2 regions of the Streptomyces sp. NPDC007917 genome follow, and region 2 is predicted to be linked to the other one. Evidence: riboswitches for the same ligand, from Rfam matches in the RefSeq annotation. Region 2 holds a riboswitch; the other holds the start of a gene.
What was found. Region 2 has a riboswitch for cobalamin ahead of ACFZDL_RS37080 (cobalamin biosynthesis protein). Riboswitches for the same ligand answer to the same signal wherever they lie in the genome.

Region 1: another riboswitch for cobalamin. It lies ahead of ACFZDL_RS25520 (ribonucleoside-diphosphate reductase subunit alpha); the one in region 2 lies ahead of ACFZDL_RS37080 (cobalamin biosynthesis protein).

What each region holds. Positions count from the first base shown of each region.
Region 1 is NZ_JBIBKK010000013.1:56,973-60,171, forward strand. It holds gene ACFZDL_RS25520 (ribonucleoside-diphosphate reductase subunit alpha) at 1-1,328, opposite strand, end outside; cobalamin riboswitch at 1,460-1,591, opposite strand; gene ACFZDL_RS25525 (FGGY-family carbohydrate kinase) at 1,909-3,199, opposite strand, start outside.
Region 2 is NZ_JBIBKK010000027.1:55,348-58,546, reverse strand. It holds gene ACFZDL_RS37085 (cobyric acid synthase) at 1-623, opposite strand, end outside; gene ACFZDL_RS37080 (cobalamin biosynthesis protein) at 626-1,855, opposite strand; cobalamin riboswitch at 1,993-2,129, opposite strand; gene ACFZDL_RS37075 (hypothetical protein) at 2,297-2,554, opposite strand; gene ACFZDL_RS37070 (inorganic phosphate transporter) at 2,567-3,199, opposite strand, start outside.

The DNA.
Region 1 (3,199 bases), on a different contig from region 2:
TCGGTGCACAGGTTGGAGGAGTGCACGACCCGGCCGGGCTCGGCGGTCTGGTTGGCGGTGCGGTTGGCGGCGTCCTTGAAGGTCATCCAGCCGTTGCCGGTCTGCGCGAGGGTCCGCATCATCCGGGCGTACAGCTGGCGCGCCGGGACGGTCTTGACGGCGAGACCCTCCGCCTCGGCCTTCTTGTACGCGGCGTCGAACTCCTCGCCCCACAGGTCGACCAGCGCGGGCGCGTCGACCGGCGAGAACAGCGACCAGTCGGCGTCGGCCTCGACCCGGCGCATGAACTCGTCCGGGATCCAGTGCGCGATGTTGAGGTTGTGGGTGCGGCGGGCCTCTTCGCCCGTGTTGTCCCGCAGCTCCAGGAACTCCTCGATGTCCGCGTGCCAGGTCTCCAGGTACACACACGCCGCGCCCTTGCGCCGGCCGCCCTGGTTGACGGCGGCGACGGAGGCGTCGAGCGTGCGCAGGAACGGCACGATGCCGTTGGAGTGCCCGTTGGTGCCGCGGATCAGCGAACCGCGGGCGCGGATGCGCGAGTACGACAGCCCGATGCCGCCCGCGTGCTTGGAGAGCCGCGCGACCTGGTGGTAGCGGTTGTAGATCGAGTCCAGCTCGTCCAGCGGCGAGTCCAGCAGATAGCAGGACGACATCTGCGGGTGCCGGGTGCCGGAGTTGAACAGGGTGGGGGAGCTGGGCAGGTAGGACAGCGTGCTGGTGAGCCGGTAGAGCTCGGCGACGTCGTCCAGCGCCCGCTGCGAGTGGTCCTCGGCCAGCCCGCAGGCCACCCGCAGCAGGAAGTGCTGCGGCGTCTCGATCACCTGGCGGGTGATCGGGTGGCGGAGCAGATAGCGGCTGTGCAGCGTGCGCAGCCCGAAGTAGCCGAAGCGGTCGTCGGCGCCGTCGGCCAGCGCCCGCTCGACCAGCGCGTCGAGGCGGGCGGCGTGGGTGGTCACGAACTCGGCCGTGCCGTCCGCGATCAGGCCCTCGCGGTGCCCCACGGCCACCGAGGCCGAGAAGGAGACCGCGCCCTGCCCGGCCGCCTCCTCGGCGATGGCGAGGGTCAGCAGCCGCGCGGCGAGCTTCGAGTACTCGGGCTCCTCGGCGATCAGCCCGGCCGCCGCCTCGGTCGCGAGGGTGCGCAACTCCGCCTCGTCCGAGCCGGGATGGCGGCCGCGCAGGGCGGCGGCCGCGACCTTGCCGGGGTCGGTGGCGGGCAGGTCGGCGGTGAGCTCCGTCAGGGTCCGCAGCAGGGCGGTACCGGGCGCGTCGTCCGCTGCCTGAGTAGCCGCTGCCTCTGAAACCGGATCGGCTGGCGCGATGGTCACTGAAGTGCTCTCCCTCGCTCGGCTTGGGGCCTCACGGGGTGGTGGGCGATGGGCGCGTACGGGCATGCCGGGCCCCACGAGTTGGGTCGGCACACCGCGCAGCGTCCACCGGCCCAACCCGCGAGGCCCGGACGTATGAGACGGCCGTCGGCAGGTCCTCGGACTCGCGGGTACGCAAAAGCGTACGCGTAACACCGTTGCGGGACAGTTCCGGATTCCCACCGGATTCCCCTGCGGCGACAGCGAGCATGAGCATACATCTTGTGGTGGCGGGCGCACGCACCCCCACATGTTGTGTCGCGAGGTGGAGTGTTTCGTACAAATGTGCTAGTCAGTGCCGGACTTGGCGCGGTCTCGGCGTGCGCTTGGCACGGGCCCGCGGCGGGCCTGGCACGGGCCCGCGGCGGGCCTGGGGCAGGCCTGGCGCGGGCCCTGGGGCGGGTCCGGCACGGGTCCGTCAGGGCCCTGACGCGGCCCCGGCGCGGGCGGTCGGGCACGAGCCTGGCACGGGCCCGGTACGGGTCCGGCGCGGGCCCGCGATCGGATCCGCGATCGGGTCCGGCGCGGCGCCGGGCCGCCGTCAGGCGGGCGTCGTTGCCCGCCACTCCGCGAGGGTACGGGCCAGCCTGGCCCGGTAGTCCGCGTAGCCGCGCTCGTATGCCTCGGCGCGGTCCGCGTCCGGTACGACAGTACGCGAATCGGCTCGCCATTGTGCCGCGTCCACCGGGTCACCGAGCGCACGCCAGGCGACCGCGACCGCGCCGCGCGCCCCCACCTCGGGCTCGTCGGGGATGCGCACCGGCCGCCCGAGGACGTCCGCGAACAGCTGGGTCCAGGCGGCGGACCGGGTGCCGCCCCCGCACGCCGCGAGGCTCGCGGTCAGCCCCGCGGCCTCCAGGCAGTGGCGGGCGGCGTACGCCACTGCCTCGCAGACGGCCCGTACGGCGTCCGCGCGGCTCGTCGCGAGGGTCAGCCCGTCCAGCCGGCCCCGCGCGGCGGGCTCCACGAACGGGGCGCGCTCGCCCGCGTCGGACAGGAAGGGCAGCGCGGTCACCCCGCGCGCCCCCGGCGGGCTCTCGGCGAGCAGCGCGTCCAGGTCGGCGGTGGTGGCCCCGGTGAACTCCAGGACCCACTCCAGGGCCGCCGTGCCCACCATGGCGGGCATACCGCGCAGCCAGCGGTCCCGGTCGGGTACGCACAGCCACATGCCCGCCGGGTCGGCGGCCGGGTCGATCCGCGCGCTGTCGGTGAGGACCTGGCTGGCCAGCGTCGTGCCGACGATCAGCAGGCCGTCGCCCACCTCCTCGACCCCGCTGCCGATCGCGCAGGCCGGCAGGTCGTACGGGCCCGCGGTGACGGGCAGTCCGGCCGGCAGCCCGAGCAGCTTCGCGCCCGCCCCGTCCAGCCGCCGTACGGTGTCGGGCGCGGCGGGCGGCGGCAACAGCCGGGCATGTTCGGCGATTCCGCACGCTTCCAGGGCCTTGGGGACATACTCGCGCGTGGTCACGTCCAGGAAGGGCATGGACGCGTCCGAGGCGTCCACGCCGATGACGCCGGTGAGCCGCTGCGCCACCGCGTCCACGCAGTAGCCCGCGACCTCCGCGCGCGCCAGCGCCTCCGGCTCGTGGTCGGCCAGCCAGCGCAGCAGCGGCGCGTGGCAGCCGGGGAACACCCCGGAGCCGGTGAGCCGGTAGAGCTCGCGGATGGTGCCGTCCTCGCCCCAGCGGGCCACGGTGTCGTTCGCCCGGCCGTCCATCCACGAGATCGGCGGGCGCACCGCCCGGCCCGCCGCGTCGCGCAGCCACAGCCCGTCGCCCTGCCCGGTGAGCGCGAGCGCGACCGGGGCCGCAAGGCCCTGGGCGGCCAAGGCG
Region 2 (3,199 bases):
ACCAGATAGCCCGCGACAAGCCGCTGGTCGGCCTCGGAGAGCAGCGCGGTCGTGCCGAAGAACGACGCGAAGACGCCGCCGCGGTCGATGTCCCCGACCACGACGACCGGCAGCCGGGCGGCGCGGGCGAGCCCCAGGTTGACGATGTCGGTGCGGCGCAGATTGATCTCGGCGGGGCTGCCCGCGCCCTCGCAGATCACCGCGTCATGGGTGCGCCGCAGCTCGGCCAGGCATTCGGTGACGGTTCCCAGCAGCGCCTCCTGGCGCCCTGCGTGGTAGCCACGCGCGCTCAGCTCGCCCACCGGCTTGCCCAGCAGCACCACCTGGCTGCTGCGGTCGCTGCCGGGTTTGAGCAGGACGGGGTTCATCAGCGCGCTCGGCTCGACGCGGGCGGCGGCGGCCTGCATGGCCTGGGCGCGGCCGATCTCCGCCCCGTCCCGGGTGACGAAGGAGTTGAGCGACATGTTCTGCGCCTTGAAGGGCGCGACTTTGACGCCCTTACGGCTGAGCCACCGGCAGATCCCGGCGGTGACGACGCTCTTGCCCGCGTCCGAGGTCGTGCCCGCGACGAGCAGCCCGCCGCCCGGCGTGCTCCCGGAGCCTGTGCCATCTGTCCCGCTCATCCTCAGTCCCTCCCCGCGGCCGGGGGCCGCGCCGTCGCCGGGCCGTACGCGGCGCCCGCGGCCCCGGGAGCCCGCAAGGACCGTGCCCCGCGGGCGAGCGCGCCATGTGGGGCGCGGCCGGGGCGTACGGGCGCGCCGGGCCGCGCGGCCGGGAAGGGCCCCGTACGCGCCGGCCGCAGCGCGCCCGCGGCCAGCCGGGCCGCGAGGGACACGCCGAGCGCCAGGGCGCCGACGCGCCGCGACAGCCGTACGGCCCGCTCGATGTCGGCCGCCTCGACCGGCCGCCCTCCGGGGTTGAGCACCGGCCGGTGCTCGACGCGGCCGCCGTAGGCGAGGGTGCCGCCCAGCCGTACGCCGAGCGCGCCCGCGAACGCGGCCTCCACGGGGCCCGCGTTGGGGCTGGGGTGGCGGTGGCCGTCGCGCCGCCAGGCGCGCCACGCGCCGCGCGGATCGGGCCCGGCGAGGGCGGCCAGCGCCGCGGTGAGCCGCGCGCCGGGCCAGCCGGCGAGGTCGTCAAGACGGGCCGAGGCCCAGCCGAAACGCCGGTAGCGCGGCGACTTGTGGCCCACCATGGCGTCCAGAGTGTTGACGGCCCGGAAGCCGACCAGGCCCGGCACCCCGCCGACGGCCCCCCACACCAGCGCGCCCACCACGGCGTCCGAGGTGTTCTCGGCGACCGACTCGACGACCGCGCGCGCGATCTGAGTCTCGTCCAGCGCCTGCGGATCGCGCCCGCACAGATGCGGCAGCCGCCGCCGGGCGGCGTCGAGATCCCCGGCGGCCAGCGCACGGCCGACGGCCCGCGCCTCCCGGCCCAGCGTCGTCCCGCCGAGCACGGCCCAGGTGGCGGCGGCGGTCAGCATGGTCCGCGCGGTGGGGGAGGGGAGCCCGGGGGCGGAGGATTCCGCGGCGGCGCTCCCCAAGACGGGACGCCCCGAGCGTTTCAGAACAGGGCTGCCCAGAGCGAGGCGTTCCAAGGGGGTCGGCATGGGTCGTCCCAAGGCCCGTACGGCGCGCATCGACAGCGCGGCGCCCGCCGCCGCGCCGCCCGCGCACAGCGCGGTGTGGAGAGCCCCGGAGCCGCGGTGGTCGCGCCACAGCAGCCGCTCGACGGCCAGGGCGGCGCGCCCGAACGCCGCGACGGGGTGGCCGCGACGCGGATCGCCCAGGGCGAGATCGCCGAGAAAGCCGAGGGCGGCGCCGCACGCGTAGGAGGCGTGATCGGCACGCATCGTCAGTCCGCCGTCTTGCCCCGGGGCGTCGGGACGTGGCGGAGGGGCCGCGGGCGGGTCGGCGGTACGGCGGTGCCGGGCATGGCGGTATGTCCTCACTCAGGGTCCGCGCCCTGGTTCGACGTGACCGGCGGTGAGAGTCTCCTGGCTCCCGGATCCGCGTCTCTCCCGGTCTTCCAGCCTCCGTGTGGATGGCCGTGACCCGTACAGGCGATGGGAGAGCGCTCCCCGGTGACAGTGGCGGGACCGCGCCGGATTCTCACCGGCTTCCTCTCCTGCCGCCGTTTGGCTCGGGAAGTCCACCATGGGCCGCGAATGGCCGTCAACTCGCGAATGCCCCACCCTGCGTGAGTGTGCCGAGGAGCACATGCCACGGCCGCCGGACCGGAACGCGCGGGTAGGCGCGGACCGGCCCGGCGGCCGTGAGTGGGCCGAGCGGAGTCAGGCCACGATCAGATTGATGCCGTACACCACGGCCGCCGCGCACAGCGCGAAGCAGAGGTACGCGCCGGCGCGCGCGGGGCCGAGGGCGGCGCCCGCCGGGGCCGAGGCGGTGGAGGCGGCGTTCGGGCCCGCCTCCGCCTGCTGCGGCTTACGAGAGGTGCCGAGGATGCCGAGGGTGAAGACGCCCACGAAGCCGACGGTCACCGCGAGGCTGATGCCGAAGACCTGGCCGAGGGCCGCCCAGTCGATGCTCATCGCGTTACTTCCTTAGCTGGTGCTGCCGGTGGCCGCGGACGCGCCGGCCGGGGTGGCGGAGGAGGAGGTGGCGGAGGAGGCGGCGGCAGCGGCAGGGGTGGGCGGCGGGGCCACGGCCTGGAGGGCGGCCGTGACGACGCCCACCGGCTCGGCCGGCAGCGCCGCGCCCTCGTCGATGTCGTTGACGTTGGTGTGGTCGACGGGCTTGCGGCGCGAGGCCGCCCAGATCCCGGCGCAGGCGGCGACCGCGAGCACGGCGACCGCCGTGACGCCCCAGTCGCCCTGGTCCGCCAGCAGCGCCGCGCCGCCCGCGACGAGGCCCGCGGCGGGCAGGGTGAGCACCCAGGCGAGGACCATGCGGCCCGCGGTGGACCACCGCACCACACCGCCCCTGCGGCCGACCCCCGCGCCCATCACGGCGCCCGAGCAGACCTGGGTGGTGGAGAGCGCGAAGCCGATGTGGGACGAGGCGAGGATGACGGTCGCGGCACCGGTCTGGGCGGCGAAGCCCTGCGGCGGCTGGATGTCGGTGATGCCCTTGCCCATGGTGCGGATGATGCGCCAGCCGCCCAGGTACGTACCGAGGGCGATGGCCAGGCCCGCGGAGACGATGACCCACAGCGGCGGGTCGGAGTCGGGCGCGAT